2 regions of the Micromonospora sp. NPDC049836 genome follow, and region 2 is predicted to be linked to the other one. Evidence: riboswitches for the same ligand, from Rfam matches in the RefSeq annotation. Region 2 holds a riboswitch; the other holds the start of a gene.
What was found. Region 2 has a riboswitch for cyclic di-AMP ahead of ACIBPB_RS25215 (NlpC/P60 family protein). Riboswitches for the same ligand answer to the same signal wherever they lie in the genome.

Region 1: linked by a shared signal. The riboswitch ahead of ACIBPB_RS17865 (C39 family peptidase) and the one ahead of ACIBPB_RS25215 (NlpC/P60 family protein) in region 2 are both predicted to bind cyclic di-AMP.

Annotation. Positions count from the first base shown of each region.
Region 1 covers NZ_JBITLH010000006.1:93,195-98,989, reverse strand. The annotation lists gene ACIBPB_RS17875 (CDP-glycerol glycerophosphotransferase family protein) at 1-836, shown strand, start outside; gene ACIBPB_RS17870 (alpha/beta fold hydrolase) at 853-1,605, opposite strand; gene ACIBPB_RS17865 (C39 family peptidase) at 1,730-2,575, opposite strand; cyclic di-AMP (ydaO/yuaA leader) riboswitch at 2,774-2,915, opposite strand; gene ACIBPB_RS17860 (hypothetical protein) at 3,237-4,010, opposite strand; gene ACIBPB_RS17855 (hypothetical protein) at 4,162-4,713, opposite strand; gene ACIBPB_RS17850 (acyltransferase family protein) at 4,851-5,795, opposite strand, start outside.
Region 2 covers NZ_JBITLH010000010.1:158,771-164,565, forward strand. The annotation lists gene ACIBPB_RS25190 (hypothetical protein) at 1-53, shown strand, start outside; tRNA gene ACIBPB_RS25195 (tRNA-Gly) at 132-205, opposite strand; gene ACIBPB_RS25200 (zinc metalloprotease) at 452-1,435, shown strand; gene ACIBPB_RS25205 (pyridoxamine 5'-phosphate oxidase family protein) at 1,503-2,048, opposite strand; gene dcd (dCTP deaminase) at 2,127-2,705, shown strand; gene ACIBPB_RS25215 (NlpC/P60 family protein) at 2,761-3,795, opposite strand; cyclic di-AMP (ydaO/yuaA leader) riboswitch at 3,808-3,945, opposite strand; gene ACIBPB_RS25220 (N-acetylmuramoyl-L-alanine amidase) at 4,171-5,795, shown strand, end outside.

The DNA.
Region 1 (5,795 bases), on a different contig from region 2:
ACAGCGACAAGGCGCCCAGCGCCAACCCGGTCTCGGCGATCTTCGACAAGATCTTCGTGGCCGGCCAGGCCGCGATCGACCGGTACGCCCGGGCCGGCGTGGAGATCCCCGCCGAGAAGTTCGTCGTGGTGGGCCGCCCCCAGGTCGAGGCCATCGAGGTACGCCGGGAGCCGGTGCCGGCCGACCCGACGGTGCTCTACACCCCCACCTGGACCGGGCACCACGCCGACGCCAACTACTGCTCGCTGCCGGTGGCCGAGACGGTGCTCCGCCGGCTGCTGGACCGGGGCGCCACGGTGATCCTGCGCGCCCACCCGTACACCAACCAGGACCCGGCCTCGGCGCGACAGCTGGCCCGGCTCACCGAACTGCTCGCCGCCGACCGGGCGAAGACCGGCCGGGCGCACCGGTGGGGCGCCGCCGCGAGCCGGGAGCTGAGCCTCACCGAGTGCGTGAACCGCGCCGACGTGCTGATCTCGGACGTCTCCGGGGTCATCTCCGACTGGCTCTACTCGGGCAAGCCGTACGCGGTCACCGACATGGGCGCGGACGGGGACCGGTTCGTCGAGCGGTTCCCGCTGGCCGGGTCGGGCTACGTGCTGCGCCGGGACATGTCCAACGTGGACGAGGTGCTCACCGACCTGCTGGAGACCGACCCGAAGGCGGCGGCCCGCTGGGCGACCCGGAGCCGCTACCTGGGGGACTTCCCCGCCGAGTCGTACGCCGAGGCGTTCCTCGAGGCGGCCCGCCGGGAGCTCGACCACCGCTGGCAGCCGCCCGCGCCGCGCGCCGCCGACCCGGTGGCCCCGGACGGCGCGCCGCACCCGGCGGGCTGACCGGCCCGCCCGCGTCTCAGCGGTACGGGTCGAGCAGGGCGAGCACCGCTTCCGGGTCCTCGACGTGCGCGTTGTGACCGAGCCCGGGCAGGGTGGCCACCGGCACGCCCAACTCCTTGAGCTGGGCGTCGGAGACCATCGGGTCCCGCTCGCCGCGGGCCAGCAGGACCGGCACGTCGGTCGCCGCGAGCAGCGCCGGCAGTCGGGGCTCCCCCACCGCGAAGGCGGCCGGATCCATGGCCAGCCGCCAGCGGCCGTCGTCCTGCCGCAGCCCGGCGTCGACGACCGGGTGGTCCGGGGCGAAGAGCCCGGTCAGGCCGGCCACCCGCAGGTAGCGGCGGGCCGCCTCGTCCCGGCTGCTGAACCAGGTCACCGGCCGTTCGGCCAGCTCGCGGGCCTTGTCCAGCTCGGCCGGGGACCAGACCGCCTTGATGCCCAGCCCGACCACGGCGTCCACCGGCAGCCGGCGGGCCCGGGCGGCGAGGGCCAGCGCCACCACCCCGCCCAGCGAGTGGCCCAGCACGACCAGCCGGTCCCGGGGGCCGAGCCGCTCGGCGACCGGACCCAGCCCTTCCATCAGCCGCTGGGCGAGGGCGCCGAAGGAGTACGCCGGCAGCGGCGGGGACCAGCCGTGCCCGGCCAGGTCGGGGGCGAGCCAGCGACCCGCCCAGCGGCCCTCCAGCAGCGGCGCCCAGGGCAGCCAGACCGCCCCGGTGGCGCCCATGCCGTGCAGCAACAGCAGGTGGCGGGTACCCGTCGCGTCGCCCATAGCGCGCAGTGTGCCACCGGACCGACGCGACGCGCGAGAGGCCGGCGCCCGGGCCCGGCGTGGCCGGCGCAACGGCGGCGGGCCCCGGCGAAGCGCCGGGGCCCGCCGTCGGGCACGGGAGCGGTCAGGCGGAGTAGCCCCGGCTGGCCGCCCAGTTCGCCAGGTCGATGGTGCTCAGCCAGTACTCGGGCAGCGCCGGGTTCGCCGAGTCGGCGATCCGCACGGTCCGGCCGTCGTTCCGGTAGCCGATCACCGCGATGTAGTGGCCGCCGGGGAACGAGTGCCAGCCGCCGTCGGTGTCGACGGCGTCGCCGGCCACGTTGACCACCACACCCCGGCCGGCGGTGACGGCCTTGACCACGTCCGCCTGGAGCTGGTCCATCTCGGCGGGGCTCGCCGAGCCGCCGAACATGTGGGTCCGGTACGGGTTGCCCTTGACCATCTGGTTCAAGCCGCGGGTGGTGTCCTCGGCGGAGTTGGTGCCGCCCTCGGTGGTGCCCAGCGGACCGGCCATGGCCTCCTGGGTGGTCTCGACGCCGCTCGCGCTGAGCGCGTTGCGCACCGCGGCCGGGCCGCAGTTCCAGTACGTGTTCTGCGCCTGGTAGCGGTACTTCAGGACCTTGGTCGACGGGGGCTTCGGCTTCGCCGCGCGGGTGGTGAGGTCCGGGTCGGCCGAGGCCGCGGTCTTCGCCCGGGCCGAGGGCGACGGCGACGTGCTCGGCGAGGTGGACGGGGACGGGATGGCGACCCGGGCCTCGCCGCGGGTGGCGACGTCACCGAGCCGGGACTCGAGTTCGGCGACCGCGGCGCGGTGCTCCTGGCGGGCCGGGGCGTCTTCGGTGGTGGCGACGGCGGCGGTGCCGCCGGCCAGCACCAGCGCGGCGGCCGAGCCGGCGATGATCTGGTACGGGCGTTCGGTCGCCAGCCTGCGCAGCTGACGCTTCACATGGTGCTTCACTGTTTCCTCCACGGGACCGGAGCGGCACACGCCGGCCCGACGCGCGGAGGAACTCACGCGCGTTGCGGGGCGGGATGCCGCGGGACGGGGGACGCCCGGTGAGCCGGGCTTCGGGGGGCGGGCCGGACTGTCTCGCGGGTCAGGCGAGCGGCGGCACCGCGACGCCGTGGAGGCGCGGGGAGGATCGGGGGGTGATGGGCACGAGGATGGAACTCCTTCCGTGGCCGCCTACCGGGTTAGCTGACGGATTCGGGCGGGAAGTACGCCCTACCGCGGCCGTGGCGCGCGGATTCACCCCGGTGTTGCCTTTGGGTCCCCGGTTCGTGCGAGCACGATTAGGCGGGTCGGCACGGCGTCGCCACTCGCGATCGAAAACCGCACCGGACGCGCCGACATTACCGACAGGTACGCCGCATGCCAAGCGCCCCCACCTGCGTAAACGTCGAACATCATGACGCTGAGCGGAACAGGTCGGCACTGACGTCACTCAATGGGACGAGAGGCCCGGCCGGAACCGACGGGCGGCAACCGGACATCCGGTGCCGGCCGGCCCGCATTCACGGCGACCGAACGCGTGCACTGGGCCCGATGACCGATTCCGCGCCGCGGTGACCGGCCTCACCAAAATCCGGTAACAATTCGGCCCACCCGCGCATTCAACCCACCCGCGCATTCAGCCCACCCGCGCCGGGCGCCAGCGGGCGGCCCGGCCGGCGGCGGCCGGCACCACGGCCGGACTCGGCGTCCCGCGCGCGGCGGAGCGTACCGGGGCGGGCCGCAACGCCTCGGCGGCCGCGTACGCCTCCCCGGCCAGGGCCCGCGCCGCGTCGGCGGCCAGCTCGGCGTCCCGCCACGCCTGCCGCTCCCGCTCGCCGGCCGCCCGCCAGCGGGCCAGCCGGCCGTCGCGGACCACCCGGGCCAGGACGATCTCCTGCTCGGCCGGGTGCCGGCGCGGATCCCAGCCGTTGCGGCCGGCCAGCGCGTCGGCGAGCTGCCGGGCGCTCAGGTCACCCCGCCAGTGCGCCGCCATCGCGGCGCGGTGCAGCCAGCGCTCCCGGGCCGCGTACTCGGCCGGCGTGCGGGGCGTGCAGGGCTCGGCCAGCACCGCGGCGCCGGCGAGCCGCCGGGCGGCCGCCTCGGCCTCGTCGTACGCCCGCCAGGCCCGGTCGGCCTCGTCGTGGGCGGCCAGCCACCGGGCGCGCCGCCGGCGGCTGGTCCGGGCCGCCCCGCCGGCGGCCACCGCCACCTCGTCGGCGTACCGGCGCAGGTCGGCGAGGCGGGTCGCCGCCTCGGCGGCCGGGTCGGGGACCGGCTCGTCCGGGCCGTCCCGCTCGGGGCGGGCCACCAGCGCGGCGAGCACCCCGAGCGCGAGCACGAGCAGGGCGGTCCAGATGGCGGCGGCCTCCGGGACCTCGGTCAGGAAGTGGTAGAGGACGGTCTGCTCCATGGTCGGCACCTCACGGACGGGTCGTGGTGGAGAGGGCCGCACCGCCGACGGGGCGGGCGCCACCGGAGGGCGCCACCGGCCGGCCGTCGGGCGGGTGCGGGGCGAGGTTCGCAGGGGTACGGCGGGCGCGGGCCGACGGCCCGCACAGCGGTCAGCCGGCGGGCGGGGCGCGGGGGCCGACGGTCGCCGGGGCCGGCCCGGCCGGAGCCAGCTGCCGCTCGGCCGGCCGGGGCACCGCCCGCCCGGCCGGCGCGGCCGCCGGACCACCGGTCGGCAGGTCGGCGACGGCAGCGCCGTCGGCGGGCGTGCCGCTGGCGGCACCCGGGCGGGCCAGGGCGAGAGTGGCGGACGTACCGCCGGCGGCAGCCGGGCGGGCCGGGACCAGGGCGGCGGACGTGCCGCCGGCGGCAGCCGGGCGGATCAGGGCGAGGTCGGCGGGCGCGGGCCGGAGAACCGGGCCGGCCCCGAGCTGCCCGAGCCGGGCGGGCGAGCCGATCCGGTCGGAGTCCTCGGCCGGGCCGGCGGGACCGGCCGGGGCGTCGACGACGCCGGTGTCGGTGGCCGCCCGGGCGGTCGCGGCCGCACCGACGGGGAGGGTGGCCGCGCCCAGCGCACACGCCACGACCACGGCCAGGGTGGCCAGCATGCGGGCGGTCCAGCGCGTCACCCACCACACGGGACAGGTGAGCGCGATCGCCGGCACGGCTCCACGCTACCGTCGATCCGGCCAGGTCGCACGGGCCGCGGGCGTGTCGCCCGCCCACGATCAGCCCACCGGCCAGGGTGGACCCGGGACCACGGTCCGGCACGCCACCCGGCCCCGGAGGCGGGCCGGACGGCTCAGCCCGGGTCGCGCCGCCCGGCGTACTCGACAGGGCGGCCCGGGGCGGCGGGATCCTCGACCGACCCGGCGGCGGCCGATCTCGGGGCGGGCACGGACGGCGCCGGCGCGGCGGCGGACGGCGGGCGGCGGCGCCGCGCCGGGCCGAGACGGCGCATCATCGGCAGCTCCACCCAGCGGTGCAGGGCCCCGGCGAGCAGCAGGGTGAGCAGCAGGAACCCCAGGACCACCAGCGGGCCCCGCCACCCGGGCAGCCCGGTGCCCCAGTCGCCGGTGAGCCGCAGCACGGTCCGCATCACCAGCACGTGCACCAGGTAGAAGGCGAAGGAGACCTCACCGAGCCAGACCATCGAGCGGGACCGCCACGGCGTCCACCGGCCGCGCACGTCGGCGTCGGCGGCGGCGGCGATGACCAGCAGGTACGCCGCCGCGAGCAGGGCCGCCCAGAACTCGGCGCGGATCCACAGCGCGGCGACCACCCAGGTGGCGACGAAGAGCCCGCTGGCCACCGTGAGGTTCGGCCCGCGCCAGCGCCCCCGGCGCAGCAGTTCGGCGGCGGCCACCCCCATCCAGAACTCGAACGACCGGGTCACCGGGAAGATCTGGGTGAACCACCAGCGGCTCTCCTCGGGCACCAGCAGCTGGCCGGGCCAGAGGGCCAGGATGAGCAGCGGCACCGCGACCACCACCGCCCACAGCAACCCGGTACGGGCCCGACGCAGCCACGGCAGCACCAGCGGCAGGCAGAGGTAGAAGGCCAGTTCGCAGGAGAGCGACCAGCTCACGTTGTTGACGCTGTAGAAGTAGCCGTCGAACGGGAGCCAGGCCTGCACCAGGAAGAGGTTCGCCACCGCGGCCCACGGCAGGACCGGGTCGGCGAGCCAGAACGCCACGGCCAGTGCCGCCACGAAGGTCACCACGTGGTTCGGGTAGATCTTGGCGAA
Region 2 (5,795 bases):
GCACCGACCACGACAGCCAGGAGGAGCCGCCGGAACAACCGGCCGGGCCATAACGGCAGGCCACGGGATCGTTGACCTCGGAAACCCGAAGGCCCTGGCCGGGACTCGCGTCCTGATCAGGGCCTTCGTGCTGGAGCGGGTGACGGGAATCGAACCCGCACTGTCAGCTTGGGAAGCTGATGTTCTGCCATTGAACTACACCCGCAGGCGGCACCACTGTACCTGAGGTCACCTCCCCCGTGCACCCAGGTACCCCCGTGGCGGCGGCACGCCGGTCCGGCAACCGTCCCGACATCGTCCCGCAACGCCCGGCCAGGTCCGGGCCGCAAGAAGTTGCCCCACGGCAACATATGGTCATTCTCAAATCCGTCGATCGGTTGTAACGTCTCCTCCACGTTCTCCGACACGGCGTGACATACCCCCTGTCATGCCGCCAGAAAGAGGTGGGCTCATGGGCCTTCGCCCCAACCTGCTGACCCGGCGTACCGCCGGCGTCGCGTCGACGACCCTCGCGCTGCTGCTCAGCACCGCCGCGGTCGGCGTCGTCCCCGCAGCCTCGGCCTTCTCGGCCGCCCCGTCCGGCTCCTGCGCCGAGCCGGCCGACTCGCACTCGAACGCCCGCGTCGCCAAGGGTGGGCACGCCAAACTGGACCCGAACGAGCTGACCGCCAAGCAGGTCCGTGACCGCGAGGCCGACCTCGCCGCCGCGCTGCGCGAGCGGGCCAACTTCCGGGCCGGCGCCGCGGCCACCCCGCTGGCCACCGTGACCATCCCGGTCGTCGTGCACGTCATCCAGCGGGACAGCACCCGGGCCGGTGGCAACATCCCGGACTCGATGGTGACCCAGCAGATCTCGGTACTGAACACGGCGTACAGCGGCGGCACCGGCGGCGCCGCGACCGCCTTCAGCTTCCAGCTCACCAAGGTGCACCACGTCACCAACGCCGCCTGGTACCCGATCGTCGAGGGCTCCTCGGCGGAGCGGCAGATGAAGACCTCGCTGCGCGAGGGCGGCAAGAACACGCTCAACCTCTACCTGGGCGAGCTGAGCGACGACCTGCTCGGCTGGGCCACCTTCCCGCAGCGGAAGCTGAACAGCATGGACGGCGTGGTCGCGCTGAGCGAGTCGCTGCCGGGCGGCACCGCCACCAACTACAACCAGGGCGACACCGGCACCCACGAGGTGGGCCACTGGCTGAACCTCTACCACACCTTCCAGGGCGGCTGCTCGGGCTCGGGTGACAGCGTCTCCGACACCCCGGCCGAGGCCTCGCCGGCCTTCGAGTGCCCGACCGGCCGGGACACCTGCACCGCCACCGGCCAGGACCCGATCACCAACTTCATGGACTACACCTACGACTCGTGCATGTACCAGTTCACCGCTGGTCAGGCGAGCCGGATGCTGACCGCGTGGAACGCGTACCGCGCGGCCTGACCACTCCCACACCACACGCCGGTGCCGGCTCCGTCCTCGGACGGGGCCGGCACCGGCGTGTCGGGGGTCAGGCGGCCGAGCGGCGGGTGTCGAAGCCGTGCCGGCCGCGCCGACCGTCGGCCGCCAGCACGGTACGGCGGGCGGGGCGCGCGGCCGTCGGGTCGAGCCAGACCCGCACCTGCGGCCGGCCGGCGCTCGGCGGGCTCGCCTGGTCGCGCCGGGTCAGCATCGCCACGTCGACGCTGAACTCGAAGAGCCGCCAGTCGACCTGCGGGGCGGCCCGGCCGAGGGCGGCCAGCCGGGCCACGGTCGCCGGGTCGTCCACCACGCGGGCCCGGCCGGCCACGTACGCCTCGTCGTCGCTCTCCTCCGGCGGGAAGGAGTGCAGCGCGTAGCGGCCGTCGCGTTCGAGGTCGCGGCGCTTGGGCGAGTCGATGACGAAGCAGTAGAGCCCGTCGTCGGTGATCACCGGCGAGACCGGGTGGACCCGGGGCCCACCGTCGGCGCGGACGGTGGCGAGGTAGCCGAAACCCGGCCCGTACTGCTGCAGGAGAAGGCGGATCTCGTCGGCGAGGCGGGGCTCGTCGGCGGCGAATTCGGACCAGGAAGCCATGCGGACATTCTATCGAACAGGTGTACGAAGATGTAGTCCGACACGCAGGTCACCCGTACGGGTCGCTAAGGTGTTCCGATGCTGCTCTCCGACCGGGATCTGGTCTCCGAGATCAAGGCAGGCACGCTGGCGTTGGAGCCGTTCGAGCCCACGCTGGTGCAACCATCCAGCATCGACGTACGCCTGGACCGGCTCTTCCGGGTGTTCAACAACCACCTCTACACGCACATCGACCCGTCGATCCAGCAGGACGACCTGACGTCGATGGTGGAGGTGCCCGAGGGCGAGCCGTTCGTGCTGCATCCGGGCGAGTTCGTGCTCGCCTCGACGCTCGAGGTCATCTCGCTCGGCGACCAGCTCGCCGGCCGGCTGGAGGGCAAGTCGAGCCTGGGCCGGCTCGGGCTGCTCACCCACTCGACGGCGGGCTTCATCGACCCGGGCTTCTCCGGGCACGTCACGCTGGAACTCTCCAACGTGGCGAACCTGCCGATCACCCTCTGGCCCGGCATGAAGATCGGCCAGCTCTGCATCTTCCGGCTCTCCTCGCCGGCCGAGCACCCGTACGGCTCGGCGGTGTACGGGTCGCGCTACCAGGGGCAGCGCGGGCCGACCCCGAGCCGGTCCTGGCAGAACTGGCGGGTCTGGCCGACCCGCTGACCGCACCCCGCGCCGGTGCGGCGGGACCCCCGCAGGAGGGGCCCCGCCGTACCCGTCAGCCGGGGCGGCCGTAGCTGTTGATCTGGCCGTCGTCGACCCGTTTCATCGTGATGGGCTTGCCGGACTGGGAGGCGTGCACCACCCAGCCGTTGCCCACGTACATCCCGACGTGGTGCAGGTCGCTGTAGTAGAAGACCAGGTCGCCGGGGCGCAGCTGGCTGCGGCTCACCCGGGCGGTGACGTCGTGCTGCTGGCGGGCGTTGTGCGGCAGCGAGACGCCGGCCTTGGCCCAGGCCGCCATGGTGAGGCCGGAGCAGTCGTAGTGGTCCGGGCCGGCGGTACCCCAGACATAGATCTTGCCGATCTGGGCGCAGGCGAACTTGACCGCCACCCCGGCGGGGCCGCCCGGGTAGCCGGCGGGGCAGGGCGCCGGGCGCAGCGGGCCGCCGCCGCCGTTGCCGTAGACCTTCAGCCGCAGCTTCTGCAGCCGGACGATCTCGGCGTCGATCTGCTTCTTCTTCGCGGCGAGCTGGGCCTCGGTGCGGGCCAGCTTGGTGATCATCTCGTCCAGCGGCCGCTTCTTGGCGGCCAACTGGTCGCGCAGGTCGGCGACGGCCTGCACCTGCTGCTGCTGACGGTGCGCGAAGCGGTCGAGCATTTCCAGGCTGTCGACCACCTCACCCGGCGAGCGGCTGCCCAGCAGCGCGTTCACGGTGGAGATGGAGTTGCCCTTGTACGCGTTGGCGGCCAGCCCACCGACCTGCCCGAGGGCGCGGTCGACCTGGGCCTGCAACGGGGCGATCTGCTTGGCCAGCGCGGCGGCCTGCGCGCGCTTGGCGGTGAGGTCCTCGCGGGTGGCGTTGACCTGTTCGATGATCGGTTCGAGCTTGTTCCAGTCCCGGTCGATCTGGGCTTCGATCTCGGCGACCGAGGGGTCGGCATGGGCCGCCGTGGCGCCGCCGGTCAGGATGACGGCGGTGCCGGCCAGGGCGGCGAGGGCGGTGGTGCAGCGGGACCAGCGTGAACGCGGCGCAGCCGTCGACCGGTCGTCCGACCGGATCGACGGTGGCCGCGGGGCATGGTGTGCCACCGGGCTCCGTACTCCTTCTGTCCGACCGCCTACCGGGTTAGCTGACGGGTTCGGGCGGGAAGGGAGCCGCCCTACCGCAGCGTGGCTGCGGATTCACCCCGGTTACCTGGTTCCCCGGCTCGCCCGGAGGCGACTCGGCGGTGTCCGACCGTCACCGTCCGGGTTGGGCGATGAGACTCGCGGCCGACGATTGACCAGAGTAGAGATCGCCGTTATCGATCCGCAACCCGAGACGCCGTGACACTCCGTACGTGATTGGCCGGTCACCCGAAGAATTTTTTCAGTGTGGATTACCTGAGGGAAAGGTATTGACCACGGACCGGGTCCGGAGTGAGGGTGAGGACGCAGTGACCCCCATCCCTGTCTGGAGGTTCGATGCACCTCTCACCCCCACCGTCGGGCAGACGGATACTGCTGGCCGCGGCCGTCGCGGCAGCCACCGCCCTCGCCACCACCGGCCCGGTCTCCGCCGCGCCGGCCGACACCGACACCAGCGACCGGCAGCAGCAGTACGCCGCCGCGGCCGACGCGTACGGCGTGCCGCAGAGCGTCCTGCTCGGCGTCTCATATCTGGAGTCCCGCTGGGACACCCACCCGGGCCAGCCCAGCACCAGCGGCGGCTACGGGCCGATGCACCTGACCGACGCCGAGCAGGTCGCCTCCACCCCGTCCAGCGCGCACGTGGACTCCGACGAGGACCCGCGCGGCGACGACTCCCGCCCGCTCACCCTCGACCCGGCCACCGCCGCCGCGCCCACCGGCGACGTGCTGCCCCGGGCGTCCCTGCAGACGCTCGACACCGCCGCGGCGCTCACCGGCCTCGCCGAGGAGACGCTGCGCACCGACGCCGCCGCCAACATCCGGGGCGGGGCGGCGCTGCTGGCCTCGTACCAGAAGGCACTGGGTGGGCCGGTCGGCGCCGGCAGCGACCCGGCGGCCTGGTACGGCGCGGTGGCCCGCTACTCCGGCGCGGACACCGAGGACGCCGCGGCGGCCTTCGCCGACGAGGTCTACGACCAACTCGGCCAGGGCGCCAGCCGGACCACCGACGACGGCCAGCGGGTGACCCTCGCCGCCACCGCGCTGACACCTGACGAGTCCGGCCTGCACAAGCTGGGGCTGCGCCGCGCCGAGCGGCCGGACGGGCTGGAGTGCCCGGTCCGGCTCGCCTGCGAGTGGATCCCGGCCCCCTACGAGCAGTACGGCCCGGGCGCCGGCGACTACGGCAACTACGACCTCGCCAACCGGCCGGCCCAGCAGAAGATCGAGTACATCGTCATCCACGACACCGAGGGCTACTTCGGCCCGAGCGTGAAGCTGGTGCAGGACCCGACCTACCTCGGCTGGCACTACACGCTGCGCTCGGTGGACGGCTACGTGGCCCAGCACATCAAGGCCAAGAACGTCGGCTGGCACGCCGGCAACTGGTACGTCAACGCCAAGTCCATCGGCATCGAGCACGAGGGCTTCGCCGGTCACGGCACCTGGTACACCGAGGCGATGTACCGGGCCTCGGCCAAGCTGGTCCGCCACCTGGCCCTGCGCTTCCAGATCCCGCTGGACCGGCAGCACATCATCGGCCACGACAACGTGCCCGGCATCCTGCCCGGCAACGTCGCCGGGATGCACTGGGACCCGGGTCCGTACTGGGACTGGTCGCACTACTTCGACCTGATGAAGGCGCCGTTCCGGGGCACCGGCACGCCGCACACCGGCCTGGTCACCATCGACCCGGACTACGCCACCAACCAGCCGGCGTTCACCGGTTGCAACCAGCAGCCGCCCGGGGTGCCGAAGCCGACCCCGCCGGCCGTGCCCTGCCCGCTGCGCGGCTCGTCCTCGGTCATCCTGCGCACCGCGCCCAGCCCGGACGCGCCGCTGGTGAACGACCTCGGGCTGCGCCCGAACGGCACCCCGGACACCATGTACATCTCTGACCACGGCGCCCGCGCGTCCGCCGGTCAGACGTACGCCCTCGCCGGCATCCAGGGCGACTGGAC